DNA from 2 places in the Polaromonas sp. CG_9.11 genome. Region 1 is predicted to be linked to the other one. Evidence: riboswitches for the same ligand, from Rfam matches in the RefSeq annotation. Region 1 holds a riboswitch; the other holds the start of a gene.

Region 1 (7,846 bases):
CAGCAGGGCACCACGCGGTTCAGCGGGAACGAGGCAGGCTGGCCGCGCTTGATCGAGCTGTCAAATTCCTTGCCATCGGCCAGCGTGCCGCGGTAGTGGACCTTGACGGTGTCCGATGCCTTGGGCTGGGCGCCCGTGCCATCGACCGTGTGGACGATCTTCACGCCCGAGGGCAGGGTTTCAGGCGGCGCCACGGCCAAGGCGCCGGTAGCAAAAGCGGCGAAGGCGAGCAGGGAGAGGATTGATTTCATGGATGTCTGTGTGAATTGTTGAAGTGCGCATTGTCAATCAATGCAGACCGCATGACTGCGCAGGATGCGGTCAGCTTTCAATCGCTGGCCTCAAGCGTAGTCCGCCACCGGGATGCAGCTGCATGACAGATTGCGGTCGCCATAGACGTTGTCTACCCGGCCGACCGGCGGCCAGTATTTCACTGCTTTCAGGCTGACCAGCGGGAAGGCGCCGGTTTCGCGTGAATACGGCCGGTCCCACTCAGCGCCCAACAGGCTGGCTGCCGTGTGCGGCGCATGTTTGAGCGGGTTGTTGTCCTGCGGCCAGTGGCCGCTTTCTACCTGACGAATCTCTTCGCGGATGGCGATCATGGCGTGAATGAAGCGGTCCAGCTCGGCCAGGGTTTCGCTTTCGGTGGGTTCGACCATCAGCGTTCCGGGCACCGGGAAGCTGAGCGTTGGCGCATGAAAGCCGTAGTCCATCAGCCGTTTGGCCACGTCTTCGGCTGTCACGCCGCTGGTTTCCTTCAGCGGGCGCAGGTCCAGGATGCATTCGTGCGCGACATGGCCGTTTTCACTGGCATACAGCGTCGGGTAATGGTCTTTCAACCGTGCGCTGATGTAGTTGGCGCTCAGGATCGCCACTTCGGTCGCCTGTTTCAGCCCCTCGGGGCCCATCATGCGGCAGTACATCCAGCTGATCGGCAACACCGCCGCATTGCCCAGGGGTGCGGCTGAGATGGCCCCCACGCTTTTCACTGCGTGCAATGCGCTGCCCCCCGGGGGGGCTGTTTCACCTTGGGGCGGCCCGGCGGTGAAACCGGCTCCCCCGCCGCGCAAGCCTGCCGTGGCATGGCCGGGCAGGTAGGGCACCAGGTCTGCCACCACACAGACCGGACCGACGCCGGGTCCCCCGCCGCCGTGCGGAATGCAGAAGGTCTTGTGCAAATTGAGGTGGCTCACGTCGCCGCCAAACTCGCCCGGCGCAGCGGTGCCGACCAGCGCATTCATGTTGGCGCCATCGACATAGACCCGGCCGCCGTGTGCATGCACCAGCTCGCAGAGTTCCTTGACATGCGTCTCAAACACGCCGTGGGTGCTCGGATAGGTGATCATCACGCAGGCCAGCTTGTCGCTGTGCTTTTCGCACTTGGCCTTCAGGTCGGCCATGTCGACATTGCCTTGCGCGTCGCAGGCGGTGACGACCACTGTCATGCCGGCCATCTGGGCGCTGGCTGGGTTGGTGCCGTGGGCTGACGAGGGAATCAGGCAGATGTTGCGTTGGCCCTGGCCGTTGGCTTCAAGGTAGGCCTTGATCACCAGCAAACCCGCGTATTCCCCCTGCGAGCCGGCATTGGGCTGCAGACTGATGCCGGCGTAGCCTGTGGCCGCACACAGCCAGTCGCGCAGTTGCCGGTCGAGTTCGACATAACCCCGTAGCTGGTCCTGCGGTGCAAACGGGTGGATGTTGGCAAATTCCGGCCAGGTGATGGGAATCATCTCGCTGGTGGCGTTGAGCTTCATGGTGCAACTGCCCAGCGGAATCATGCTGCGGTCCAGCGCCAGGTCCTTGTCGCTGAGCTTGCGGATGTAGCGCAGCATGCTGGTTTCGGAATGGTGGGTGTTGAACACCGGATGCGTCAAAAATTCACTGGTGCGACGCAGCTCCGCAGGAATCAGCAACTCGATGCCTTGCTCGAAGTTGCTCACCACCGGCAACGTCTGGCCGGGCTTGGCGAAAAAGGACCAGAGCAGTTCGATGTCCGAGCGGCTGGTGGTCTCGTCAAGCGACACCCCCAGATGATTTTTCAAGCGAAATCTAAGGTTGGCGCAAGACTGGCGTGCGCGTTCAGCTATAGAATTAGTAGCATCTCCGGTTTTGACGGTGACCGAATCAAAGGCGCCCTTGTTCGTGATTTCGAAGCCCATCTGGCGCAAGCCCTGCACAAAGATCGCCGTGTAGGTGGCCACGCGCCGGGCAATCCGCGTCAAGCCCTGCGGGCCGTGGTAGACCGCATACATGCTGGCCATCACGGCGGGCAGTACCTGCGCCGTGCAGATATTGGAGGTGGCCTTTTCACGGCGGATGTGCTGCTCACGGGTTTGCAGCGCCAGCCGGTAGGTCGGATGGCCGTGCGTATCGACGCTGACGCCCACCAGGCGGCCTGGCAGCGAGCGTTTGAATTCATCGCGGCAGGCCAGGTAGGCGGCATGCGGACCGCCATTGCCCATCGGCATGCCGAAGCGCTGTGTGCTGCCCAGCACGATGTCCGCATCCCATTCGCCGGGCGGCTGAAGCAGCGTCAGCGCCAGCAGGTCGGCGGCCACGCACAGGGCTGCGCCATTGGCGTGCGCCACTCCCGCCAGCGGCCGCAGGTCGTGAATGGTGCCGCTGGTGGCCGGGTACTGGGCCAGCACACCGAAGTAGTCGCCCTCTGCCATCAACTGGGGCAGGGTAGCCGACAGGGTGCTGACCTTGACCTCGATGCCCAGCGGCCTGGCGCGCGTCTGGATGACTTCAATGGTTTGCGGGTGGCAGTCGCCGGCCACGATGAACACATGGCTTTTACTCTTGACGCTGCGCTTGGCCAGCGTCATGGCTTCGGCGGCGGCGGTGGCTTCGTCAAGCATCGACGCATTCGCCATCGGCATGCCGGTCAGGTCGCAGACCATGGTCTGGAAGTTGATCAGCGCTTCCATGCGACCCTGCGAAATTTCGGCCTGGTAAGGCGTGTAGGCGGTGTACCAGGCGGGGTTCTCCAGCACATTGCGCAGGATCACGCCCGGCGTGTAGGTGCCGTAATAGCCCTGGCCGATGAAGCTCTTGAACACCTTGTTCTTGGCCGCCATCGCCTTGAGTTGCTTGAGCGCGGCCGCTTCGGAAACCGGTGGCGGAATCGCCATGGCGCTGCTGCGGGCGATCGAGGGCGGCACGATGCCGTCGATCAACGCCCGGCGCGAGCTGGAGCCGACCACGCTGAGCATGTGGACTTCATCCGCCTCGTCAATGCCGATGTGCCGGGCAATGAATTCGGAAGGGTTTTCAAGCGCGCCCAGCGGCGTGGCAGATGGCATCAGCATGTCAGAATTCCGTGTCAGTCTTTGATGAAAATTCAGGCGGCAGAAAAGGCGGTGTAGCTGGTTTCGTCCATCAGCGCGTCGAGCTGTGACGGGTCGGACAGCTTGACCTTGAAGAACCAGCCGGCACCCAGCGGGTCCGAATTGGCCAGCGACGGGTCGTCTCGCAGGGCTTCATTCACTTCGGTGACTTCACCGCTGACCGGCATGTAGACATCGGCCGCCGCCTTGACGGACTCAACTACGCCGGCAGTGTCTTTCTGGGCAAATGTCGTGCCGACTTCCGGCAGTTCGACAAACACCACATCGCCCAGCGCATCCTGCGCATGCACGGTGATGCCGACGGTGGCCATGTCGCCTTCAATCTTGAGCCATTCGTGGTCTTCGGTGTACTTGACGGTCATGCGGTTTCTCCGGGAGTTTGTATGAAAAAGGGAAGTGAACGAAAGAGATAGATAAATAAATCAGCCGCGGTGGTAGCGGGTGGGAACAAAGGGCGTGGGCGACACGTGCATGGGCACGGGTTTGCCACGCACCATGGCAAACAGTTCGGTGCCGACCACCGCATAGTCTGGGTGCACATAGGCCAGCGCAATCGGCTGGTTCAGCGTGGGGCTGAGCAGGCCGCTGGTGACTTGGCCGACAACCTGGCCGTCCATGTTTTCCAGCACGGCGGGTTCGCGGACCGGAACGCGCGCTTTGGCCACCAGCGCCACGCGCTTGCGGCTCAAACTGGCCGGATCGGCCAGCTGCGCCAGGATTTTGTCCGCGCCCGGAAAGCCTCCGGCCCGGGCGCCGCCGGTGCGCCGGACTTTTTGAATGGCCCAGTTCAGGCTGGCTTCAATGGGCGTGGTCGTGGTGTCGATGTCATGGCCGTACAGGCACAGGCCGGCCTCTAACCGAAGCGAATTGCGTGCGCCCAGTCCGACGGGTTTGACTTCAGGCTCGGCCAGCAGGGCACGTGCCAGCGTGTCGGCCTGCGCGGCGTGTACTGAAATTTCGAAACCGTCTTCGCCGGTATAGCCGCTGCGGGTCAGGAAACACTCGCAGCCTGCAACCGTGAAGCGGCCGCCGGTCATGAAAAGCAGTTTTTCAACGCCTGGCGCGAGTCGCTGCAGGGCCGTGACCGCCTGCGGTCCCTGCAGCGCCAGCAGCGCCATCTGGGGCATGGGAATGACGTCGCAGCGCTGGCCGATTTTGGTCTGGATATACGCGATGTCGCCCGCCTTGCAGGCGCCGTTGACGATGACGAAGATATCGCCGCCGTTGGCCACATCGCGGTTGAAGAACATCAGGTCATCGATGATGCCGCCTTCGTCATTGAGCAGCAGACCGTAGCGTTGTTTTCCCGCAGGCAGGTCGATCACATCGACTGGCATCAGGCTTTCAAAAGCGGCGGCTGCATCCGGGCCAACGAGCCGCAACTGGCCCATGTGCGACACGTCGAAAAGGCCTGCGGCGCTGCGCGTGTGCTGGTGTTCGGCCATCAGGCCAGCCGGGTATTGCACCGGCATGGAATAACCGGCAAATGGCACCATGCGCGCGCCGAGTTCTGCATGCAGACCATGCAGCGGCGTGTTGAGCAAAGGGGCAGGGGCGGCAGACGGTTCGTGGGACATGACGTTCTCCAGAGGGCAAACATGACCCCATGGCCAAACGCCACGGGCTGCCCCTTCTGTCCACTTTACCTGAGAGATTCGCCTGACGATGCAGGGTTGCTCCTTCGGTGGACCGCCTTGAAAGCGGCCTCTCTCCAGCAGGGAACGCCCCTTGGTAACAAATGCACCGAGGGGCGGTTGCCAGTCCTTTTGCCTGAGCGTTCAGTCCACCAATGGGGGTGGCACATGCGCCTTCGGCGGTTTTTTCTGGAAAAACTCTCTCCTGACGCTGTCAAGTGTAGCTGAGCGAAGGCATGCTTTTTCTGACTGCTATTTCGCGTACAACAGGTCGCGCAGGGCCAGCGAGAGCTGCGGCACGTAGGTGATCACCATCAGGCAAGCCAGTATCACCAGCACGAAAGGGATCAGGTGATGGATGATCCGGTCTAGGGAAACACGGGCCACCGTGCAGGCTGCAAACAGGTTCACGCCAAAGGGCGGGGTAATCATGCCCAGCGCCAGGTTGACCACCATGACCATGCCGAAATGCACCGGGTCAATGCCGAAGTGCATGGCCACGGGCGCCAGGATCGGCGCCAGCACAATGATTGCCGCGCTGGTTTCAATGAACATGCCGATGAAGAACAGCGTAACATTTACCCCGAGCAGAAACAGCGCGGGTGACTGCAGCACGACTTCGAGCCAGCGGCCGATCGCGTCGGGCACACCTGCACGTGTGATCAGGAAGGCAAACAGCCCGGCGTTGGCAATGATGAACATGATCACGGCGCTGGACAGCACCGACTTGCGCAGCACCACGGCCAAACTGGCCAGACTGATTTCGCGGTAAACCACCATCCCCACCACAAGCGCATAGAACACCGCGACGGCTGCTGCTTCGGTTGGCGTGAAAATACCGCCATAAATGCCGCCCAGAATGATGACCGGCATCAGCAACGCCCAGCCGGCCTGCCAGGTAGCCTTGGCGAAACCTAGCCGCCCGTCGCCATCGTTCTTGCCCCAGCCCTTGATCCGGCAGTACACATAGACAAACGCCATCAAGGCCAGGCTGATGAAGATGCCGGGCCCTATGCCGGCGATGAAGAGCTCGCCAATCGAGACTTCGGCGCTTACGCCATACAGGATCAGGGGAATGGACGGCGGGATGATGACGCCCAGCTCGGCACTGGTTGCCTGCAGTGCGGCGGCATAGGTCGTCGGGTAACCGTGCTTGACCAGAGCCGGAATCAAGATGGCGCCGACGGCAAAGGTAGTCGCCACCGAAGAGCCGGAAACCGCAGCAAAAATCATGCAGGTGAGTACGCAGGTCATCGGCAGGCCTCCCTGCACGCCGCCCACGATGCTTTTAGCAAACTCCACCAGCCGGCGTGAAATACCGCCGGTTTCCATCAGATTGCCAGCCAGGATGAAGAAGGGTATGGCGGCCAGTGGAAACTTGTTGATCGCAGAAAACATTTCCTTGACCGAAATCAGCATGTTGGCATTGGTCGCCTGGATGCCCAGCACTGACGCAAGGCCGATGGAAACGGCGACGGAAATGGTCAATGCAAAGCACAGCACCATGGTGGTCAGCATGACGGCGGTCATTGGGCGGTTTCCAGTTCTTGGCGTTGGGGATCGATCAGGTTGCCAATGATGCCCATCACGCAAAAAAGCCCGCCCACCGGCATGGCCACGTAGCCCCAGAACATAGAAATTGATTCCAGCCCGGACATCGATTGAACGCGGCCGCGCAGCGAATAGTCCCAGCCCCACCAGATGATGACACCGATCAGGGCGAGCGCCGCAAGGCAGACCACCCAGTCGAGTACGCGCTTGATTCGGGGTGGGCTCCAGCGATACAGCACATCAACACTGACCATCGCCCCCTGGCGGAAAGCAGCCGGAATTCCCATGAACACCATCCAGATCAGACTCAGCCGGATCAGGATTTCACTCCATTCTGCGGGTTGTTCCAGTACAAAGCGGGTGATGATCTGGAACATGCCCAGCGATGACGCAATGACCAGCATCAGGCACGCCACCAGCATGGAAAATCCGGTCGTCCAGCGTTCGAAGGTTAAAAAGGCCTGTTTCATGAAATGACACCGATATTTGATAGAAAACGCCCGTCAGCGCAATATCTGCGGGCGTGTCCAGCTACTGAAAAAGTAGCGAGAAGGGTGTTGGCTTATTTGTAATTCCGAATTTTGTCGAGCGCAACTTTACCGAACTGCTTCTCAAATTCGGCGTTGACCGGTGCCAGCGCTGCTACAAATCTGGTCTTGTCCACGTTGTCAATCACGGTCATGCCCTTGGCCCGCAGGTCGGCCACGCCCTTGGTGTCGTCCTCGTCAACCCGGGCGCGATTGGCCTTGGTGCCTTCCTTGGCTGCCTCAAGAAAGGCTTGCTTGTCGGCCGTGCTGAGTTTGTCGAACGACGCCTTGTTCATCACGAAGATGCAGGGCGAATACACGTGGCCGGTCAAGGTCAAGTGCTTTTGCACCTGATCAAACTTGGCAGAGATGATCACCGACAACGGGTTTTCCTGTCCATCAACCGTGCCTTGCTGAAGCGCAGTAAACACTTCGGGGAAAGCCATGGGCGTGGTGATGATGCCAAAGCCTTTGTAAGCCGCGATATGCACCGGGTTTTCCATGGTGCGCATTTTCAAGCCCTTGAGGTCTTCGGGTGTCTTGACGTCGCGCTTGCTGTTGGTCATGTGGCGAAAGCCGTTTTCAGCCCAGGCGAGCGCTTTGAAGCCTTTGGCATCAAATTTCGTCAGCAAGTCCTGGCCAATCGGTCCGTCGAGCACGGCGCGGGCATGGGCCTTGTCGCGAAACAGAAACGGTACATCCAGGATTTTGGTTTCCGGCACGAAGTTTGGGATGGGACCGGACGAGGAAAAGGCCAGTTCCTGCGTCCCCAGTTGCACGGCTT
Region 2 (7,846 bases), 130 kb from region 1:
CCCCCGCCGCCAAGTGGCCAGGCAGGCTTGAAGCGCTGTCAGCCCATTGCAATGGCAGCGGTTCTTCCGTGTCGCCGCCGATTTCCATGCGCTGCCGGGGCAGCTCGCGCCATCCGGCGTCTAACCACTGGGCCGGACTGAAGGTCTTCGCAGGCGTCTGTCGGGCGTAGCGCGCCAGATCGCTTGAGACGTAATTCACCATGTACCACGGCCCGGAAATCATCACCGCCAGCAGCGCTGTCACGCCCAGGCCAAGCGGATGCAAATTCTCAGGGCTTGGGCGTCGCGAATAGGCCATGGCCGCCAGTGCCACCCAGGCGAGTCCCAGACTCAGCCCCGCCATCACATCGGAAAACCAGTGCGCGCCCAGATACAGCCGAGAAAACCCAATCAGCGCGATGTACACCGCCGCCACAGCCGCTATCGCGCCTTGAACGGCGGACCGCTGCTTGCGCGAGAGCAAAAAAGCCAGAAAACCGTAAATAACAATGCTCGATGTGGCATGGCCGCTGGGAAAGGAAAAATCCGCTACCCCGCTGTACAGGCTGATGGGACGCGTTCTGGCCAGTGTGTATTTCAGCAGTTGCACCAGCACCTCGGAAAATCCGGCCACCGCCAGCCAGTAGCGGGCCGTGCGCCAGCAGCGCGCCCACGCCAGCCACGCCCACACCGCCACCACCAGCGGTAGCGCCACCCATGCGCCGCCCAGACCGGTGATGACCACCATGATGCGGTCCATCTCTGCAATGCGCAGGTCTTGCAGGAAGTTGAAGATCGCCACATCCGCCAGAACCAGCGGATCACGGGCTGCAACGTCCTGCAAGATGCCAAAAAATGTCCAGCCCCCGCCCAGCAGCAGCAGCCCCAGGGCGATCAGAAGCGGTGACTCGGGTTTGCGCGGATCAAACAGGAACAGCGCCAGCCTGGAGAGCGCGCCCGGCCGCCGGGACGCCCATTGCAGGGCGCGGTCGCGCCCGACAGCCAGAAGCGGCACACCATGACGCATGGCGATACGCGCCACTTTGGCCGCCAGCCACAGCAGCACCCCGAGCACCAGCAGGATCACCGCCAGCCGAGCGCTCACGGCTTCGGCCATCCGCAGCGACGTCCCAAACAAGACACCGGGCAAAATATGCGCCGGCGCCCATGCCAGCGCGGACGCCGCATTGATCACATAAAACTTCGCGCGCGCCATCTGTGTCGTGCCTGCCACCAGAGGAACAACAGCCCGCACGGGCGCAAAAAAACGCGCCAGCAAAATGCTGGTTCCGCCATGCTGCGCCATGAACTGCTCACCCCGCGCCATCAAGGGCGCATACCGTGCAAAGGGTGGCCAGCCGCGCAGCCGGTCGTTACCCAAGCGGCCCAGCTCGTAGCTCAGCGCGTCACCGGACACCGCGCCCAGCGCGGCCACGGCCAGCGTCGTCCACATATCCAGCGAACCTGCGCCAATCAAGGCCCCGGCGCTGAACATGACCACACCTGCAGGCACCAAGGTGCCAATGAGTGCCAGCGACTCGGTCAGCGCCACGCCAAACACCACCAACAATGCCAGATGCGGATGAGTGGCAATATGGGTCAGGAGCAGATGCATCGCAGGCTTTCCAGGTACGAATCAAGGGCAAAATAATTTGCAGAGGTTCAGCACATGCATCTTCAAAACCCCTTGCATGCTGGCAGAGAAAGTCCGGTGGGATAATTCGCAGATGAGTATTACTTACAAAGATGCAGCCGGTATCGAAGGCGTGCGTGTGGCGGGCAGGCTCGCTGGCGAGTTGCTGGACTACCTGACCCCGTTCATCAAGCCCGGTGTGACGACCAACGAAATCAACCAGTTGGCGCACGACTACATGGTCGACGTGCAGGGAACCATCCCGGCCACGCTCGGCTACGGCCCGCCCAGCTATCCGCCCTACCCCAAGTCGCTGTGCACCTCGGTCAATCACCAGGTGTGCCATGGCGTTCCCAATGACAAGCCGCTGAAGAAAGGTGACATCGTCAACGTGGACGTCACCGGCATCAAGGACGGCTGGCACGGCGACAGCAGCCGCATGTTCCTGATCGGCGACTGCTCGATTGCCGCCAAACGGCTGTGCCAGGTCACCTACGAAGCCATGTGGAAAGGCATCCTGTGCGTGCGGCCGGGCGCGCACCTGGGCGACATCGGCCACGCCATCCAGACGTTTGCCGAAAAGCAGGGCTATTCGATCGTGCGCGAGTTCTGCGGCCACGGCATCGGCATCAGGTTCCATGAGGACCCGCAGGTGCTGCATTACGGCCGTCCGGGCACGCTCGACGAACTCAAGCCCGGCATGGTGTTCACCATTGAGCCGATGATCAACATCGGCAAGCGCGACATCAAGGACGGCCCGGAAAAAGACGGCTGGAGCATCGTGACACGCGACCATTCGCTGTCGGCGCAGTGGGAACACATGGTGCTGGTCACCGAAACCGGCTACGAAGTGCTGACACTGTCGGCCGGCAGCCCGCCGATTCCGGATTTTGTGCCGCAGCCGTCGCGCGAAAAAACCCCTGCCTGATTCCGGGCCCTTGCGGGACCGGCTTTTTCGATCCTTTCACGGTCAGGCCTTGCCTTCATGACTGAATTGACTTCCTTTCGCGAACAATACAGCGCCGGCAAGGCGGGCGTGATGGCCGCGCTGGCAGGCAGCGGTGCCTCGACCCGGGGCATCCATGGCCTGCTGCAAAAGCTGGGCCGGCTGACCGACGCCACCTTGCGGCGGCTGTGGCAACTGGCCGAATTTCCGCCGGATGCCTGCCTGATCGCGGTGGGCGGTTTTGGCCGGGGCGAATTGTTTCCGCATTCCGATGTCGATGTGCTGCTGCTGCTGCCCGACGCCGCGCTCGATGTCGAAGACAATCCGGCCCTCAAGGCCAAGGTAGAAAGCTTCATCAGCAGTTGCTGGGATTGCGGGCTGCAGATTGGCTCCAGCGTGCGTACAGCGGCCCACTGCGTCGAGGAAGCAGCCAAGGACGTCACCGTCCAGACCTCGCTGCTCGAAATGCGTCTGGTGACCGGCTCGGCCGAGGTCTACCAGCTCCTGCAGGCGCAGCTTGACGCAATTCTTGATCCCAAGGCGTTTTTTATCGCCAAGACGCTCGAAATGCGCCAGCGCCACAACAAGTTTGACAACACACCTTACGCGCTGGAGCCCAATTGCAAGGAATCGCCCGGTGGACTGCGTGACCTGCAGGTGGTGCTGTGGGTGGCTCGCGCCGCCGGCTTGGGAAAATCCTGGGACGAGCTGGCCACCAACGGACTGATCACCACGTTCGAGGTTCGTCAGATCAAGGCCAACGAGGCCTTGCTGAGCCTGATACGCGCGCGCCTGCACATCATTGCCCGCCGTCGCGAGGACCGTCTGGTGTTTGATCTGCAGACGGCGGTGGCCGAATCCTTCGGCTATTGCGCCCAGCCGGGCAACCGAAGCGAACGCCCGCCGGCACTGGACACGGTGCAGGTGGTCCTGCCCCTGGACAGGGCCGTGTCGCCCCGGGGCGGACGGGCGGCCAGGCGCCCGCCGGCGCGTCCCAGCGAAGCGCTGATGCGCCGCTATTACTGGACGGCCAAGGCGGTCACCCAGTTGAACCAGATCCTGCTGCTCAACATCGAAGAGCAGCTCAGCCCGTGCAACTATCCGCTGCGCCCGCTCAATGCGCGCTTCTTTGACAAAGCCGGCATGCTTGAAGTGGTCAGCGACGACCTCTACCTGCGCGAGCCCCACGCCATCCTGGAAACCTTCCTGCTGTTCGAAACTCATGTTGGCATCCGCGGCTTGTCGGCACGCACCTTGCGCGCACTCTACAACGCCCGGGGCATGATGAACGCGAAGTTTCGCACCGATCCGGCCAACCGGGCGACCTTCCTGCGCATCCTGCAGCAGCCCGAAGGCATCACCCATGCCATGCGGTTGATGAACCAGACCTCGGTGCTGGGCCGCTACCTCTGGGTGTTTCGCAACATCGTCGGGCAAATGCAGCACGACCTGTTCCACGTCTACACCGTCGACCAGCACATCCTGATGGTGCTGCGCAACATGCGGCGTTTTTTCATGGCCGAGCATTCGCATGAATACCCGATGTGTTCGCAACTGGCCGCAGGCTGGGACAAGCCATGGATTCTGTACATCGCCGCGCTGTTTCACGACATTGCCAAGGGACGCGGCGGCGACCATTCCGAACTGGGCCAGAAGGAAGTGCGCATTTTCTGCCGCCAGCACGGCATTGGCGCCGAAGACTCCCGGATGATCGAGTTCCTGGTGGGCGAACACCTGAGCATGAGCCGTACCGCCCAGAAGGAAGACCTGAGCAACCCGCAAGTGATTGCCACGTTCGCCCGGCGGGTCGGCAACGAACGCAACCTGACTGCCCTGTACCTGCTCACCGTCGCCGACATTCGCGGCACCAGCCCGAAGGTCTGGAATGCCTGGAAAGGCAAGCTGCTCGAAGACCTCTACCGCTACACATTGCGCGTGCTGGGCGGCCGCGCGCCCGATGCAGCTGCCGAGATCGAGGCCCGCAAGCGCGGCGCGCTAACGCTGCTGGCCCTGCATGCCGAGCCATTCCAGGCCTACAAGGCGCTCTGGGACACGCTCGACGTGAGCTATTTCATGCGCCACGAAGCCGCCGACATTGCCTGGCATGCCCGGCACCTGTCGCGCCACATTGGCAAGGCGGTGGTGACAGTCCGTGTGCGCCAGTCTGCAACCGGCGAAGGCATGCAGGTGCTGGTCTACACGCCCGATGCGCCGGACCTGTTCGTGCGCATCTGCGGCTTCTTTGACAAGGCTGGTTTTAGCATTCTGGACGCCAAGGTGCACACCACCAACAACGGCTTTGCCCTGGACACTTTTCAGGTCACCAGCGAGCCGCTGGAAGAGCACTACCGCGAACTGGCCACCATGGTCGAGGTGAACCTGGGCCGCATCCTGGAAGAAAAAGGCCCGCTGCCACCACCCAGCAAAGGCCGGGTGTCGCGCCGCGTCAAAAGCTTTCCCGTGACCCCGCGCGTCGACTTGCGTCCGGATGAAAAAGCCCAGCGCTGGCTGCTCAGCGTGTCGGCCAGCGATCGGGTCGGCCTGCTCTACCTGATTGCACGGGTGCTGGCCAATCACCACATCAACGTCAAGCTGGCCAAGGTGACCACGCTGGGCGAACGGGTCGAGGACACCTTTTTGATCGACGGGCCGGAACTTCAACACAACAAAGCGCAGATCGCGATTGAAACCGAGTTGCTGAAGGCCTTGAGTGAATGAGATCCCATGCATATTTTCGGCACATTTCACCGAACACTGCGAAGTCTGAAAAAAATCCGTTCACCCGGCCTGATAGCTGATAAATTATCGCCATTGCTGCTTCGTCGAGAGCGGCATGCATCAATCGGCGCTTAGCCTGCTTGATGCCGGAAGAGTCTGTGGTGCAGCTAACGCAGCACCCGGCGCCGAAGGAGCAACCACCCCGGAAACTCTCAGGCAAAAGGACCGGCATCACTATTGATCTCTGAAGAGTTGCCGCAGGCTACGTCATGCGGTGCACCGAAGGAGCAAACAGCTCTCGCCAGCGCGAAAGTTCGTGAATCTCTCAGGTCCAGAACAGAGGGGGTGTCCGCTGTGCACTTGCGCGCGGGCTTAATCCCCTTGACGTTGCTGGAGTCTTTCATGAAAAAAATCGCAGTCATTGGTGGTGGCATCACCGGCGTGACCACAGCCTACGCACTTGCCAAGCGCGGCTTTTCGGTCACCTTGTTCGAAAAGCACCGTTATGCCGCCATGGAGACCTCGTTTGCAAATGGCGGCCAACTTTCCGCATCCAACGCAGAGGTATGGAACCACTGGTCAACCCTCCTCAAGGGCCTGAAGTGGATGCTCAAGAGCGATGCACCGCTGCTGGTAAGCCCCAAGCCAAGCTGGCACAAAATATCGTGGTTTGCCGAGTTCATCGCAAACATTCCGCACTACCGAAGCAACACCATAGAGACCACGCGCCTGGCCATCGCGGCGCGCAAGCACCTGCTGGGCTGGGCGGAGCAGGAGGGCATAGACTTTGACCTGAAGAAGGAAGGCATTCTTCACATCTACCGCGACAAGGCCAGCTTTGACCACGCCGGCAAGGTTTCCAGGCTGCTGGCCGAAGGCGGTCTGCCGCGCCGCGCCGTCACCCCGCAAGAGATGCGCGTCTTGGAGCCCACGCTTGCGGGGAAGTATTACGGCGGCTATTTTACCGAAAGCGACTCGACCGGCGACATTCACCTCTTCACCAAGGGCCTGGCCGAGGCGGCGGTGCGACTGGGCGTGATCTGCCTTTACGAGCAGGATGTAAGCGCCGTGACGGCAGACGCCAAGCAGGCCTGTGTGACGGTGGGCCATGGCGCCCAGGAAACCCGCGCGGTCTTTGACGGCGTGGTGGTCTGCGCCGGCACCGCCAGCCGCGCGCTGGCAACCTCGCTCGGTGACCGCGTGAACATCTACCCGGTCAAGGGCTATTCCATCACCGTCAACCTGAAAGACGCGCAAAGCCAGGCAGCCGCGCCCGTGGTCAGTCTGCTGGACGATGAAACCAAGCTGGTCACCAGCCGCCTTGGCCTGGACCGTTTCCGGGTGGCCGGTACGGCAGAGTTCAATGGTTACAACCGCGACATTCGTGCCGATCGCATCAAGCCCCTGGTGGACTGGGTGCAACGCTGCTTTCCCGGCGTCAACACCCAGAGCGTTATACCTTGGGCGGGTCTGCGGCCCATGATGCCCAACATGCTGCCGCGCGTCGGCCGTGGCCGTTCACCCTGCGTTTTTTACAATACCGGACACGGTCACCTGGGCTGGACGTTGTCTGCCATCACCGCCGAGATCGTGGGCGATGCGGTGAGTGAAGCCTTTAAGCCAGCGGGGTTGCTGCATGGCAAACCCGTTCCGGCCTGAAAATCCAAGCCCAAGCCCAAGCCCAAGCCCAAGCCCAAGCCCAAGCCCAAGCCCAAGCGTCAGCTCATGCCTGGTGCTGACTAGTTTTCATGAATGGCAGCGGCTCAATACAATCGCCCGCCGCCATCAAAACCACCAGATCGTGCTATCCCAGACAGGAATTTTTTATCAATAGCAGTAGTTTGTTAAAGCCTAAGTAATAACAATCCCGACAGATAAAGAACCAAAGCCAGCAATCGGAGTCTGAGCGGTATTGGCTTTTGGTGGAGGTTAGAAAAATGTTATCTCAGCACATCATTGATCAGCTCAGCCCTATGATTTTGAGCGTCTGATCCACAAAGAAAAGGATGGGCGCCGGCGACTACGCCTGATCGCGCTGGCGCACCTCAAGGATGGCAAGAGCTATCCCGAAGTGGCGGCCGCCTTGCGCTTGACCCGGCACGCTGTCCCCCGGTGTCAGAATTGTTGTCGCATCTAATTCTTTGATGGCTAACTGCCCGGCAACTTCATTTCATGACCAGAACACCGCATTCACATCACTCTCCCGAATTCAAAGAGCAGGCACTGCTCAAAGCCAGGCATCGCGGCACGCGTTCCGTTATCAGCGTTGCCGGCGAGCTCAACCTGTCCGCCGGCACGCTCAGGAAGTGGCTGCAAAGCGCAAGCAAGAAAACCGGCACGATAGCCCACCCGGTGCCCGCTGCAACTGCTGCACTGGACGGCCCAGCGTCTGCCTGGATGCCCGCACAGCGTTTGATGGCGCTGCAGCAGAGCTACGCACTGGACGACATGGCCCGGGCCGGCTGGTGCCGCGAGCATGGTGTGTTCGAGCATCAGCTGGCGCAGTGGCACCAGGAGTTTTGCACCCCTGCCGTGCCCGCTTTACGCGAGGCGAGCGGCGCCTTTCGCGA

What was found. A riboswitch is a leader RNA that binds a small molecule or an ion and turns the genes downstream of it on or off. The one in region 1 is predicted to bind glycine.
Region 2: linked by a shared signal. The riboswitch ahead of IWX85_RS09780 (D-amino acid dehydrogenase) and the one ahead of gcvT (glycine cleavage system aminomethyltransferase GcvT) in region 1 are both predicted to bind glycine.

The regions. Positions count from the first base shown of each region.
Region 1 is NZ_JADOVE010000009.1:10,554-18,399, reverse strand. It holds gene IWX85_RS09160 (FKBP-type peptidyl-prolyl cis-trans isomerase) at 1-251, opposite strand, end outside; gene gcvP (aminomethyl-transferring glycine dehydrogenase) at 342-3,311, opposite strand; gene gcvH (glycine cleavage system protein GcvH) at 3,344-3,712, opposite strand; gene gcvT (glycine cleavage system aminomethyltransferase GcvT) at 3,773-4,927, opposite strand; glycine riboswitch at 4,974-5,075, opposite strand; glycine riboswitch at 5,099-5,202, opposite strand; gene IWX85_RS09140 (TRAP transporter large permease) at 5,237-6,514, opposite strand; gene IWX85_RS09135 (TRAP transporter small permease) at 6,511-7,005, opposite strand; gene IWX85_RS09130 (TRAP transporter substrate-binding protein) at 7,098-7,846, opposite strand, start outside.
Region 2 is NZ_JADOVE010000009.1:139,094-146,939, forward strand. It holds gene IWX85_RS09765 (bifunctional DedA family/phosphatase PAP2 family protein) at 1-1,594, opposite strand, end outside; gene map (type I methionyl aminopeptidase) at 1,707-2,540, shown strand; gene IWX85_RS09775 ([protein-PII] uridylyltransferase) at 2,598-5,276, shown strand; glycine riboswitch at 5,414-5,514, shown strand; gene IWX85_RS09780 (D-amino acid dehydrogenase) at 5,679-6,935, shown strand; partial or broken gene IWX85_RS09785 (transposase) at 7,449-7,846, shown strand, end outside.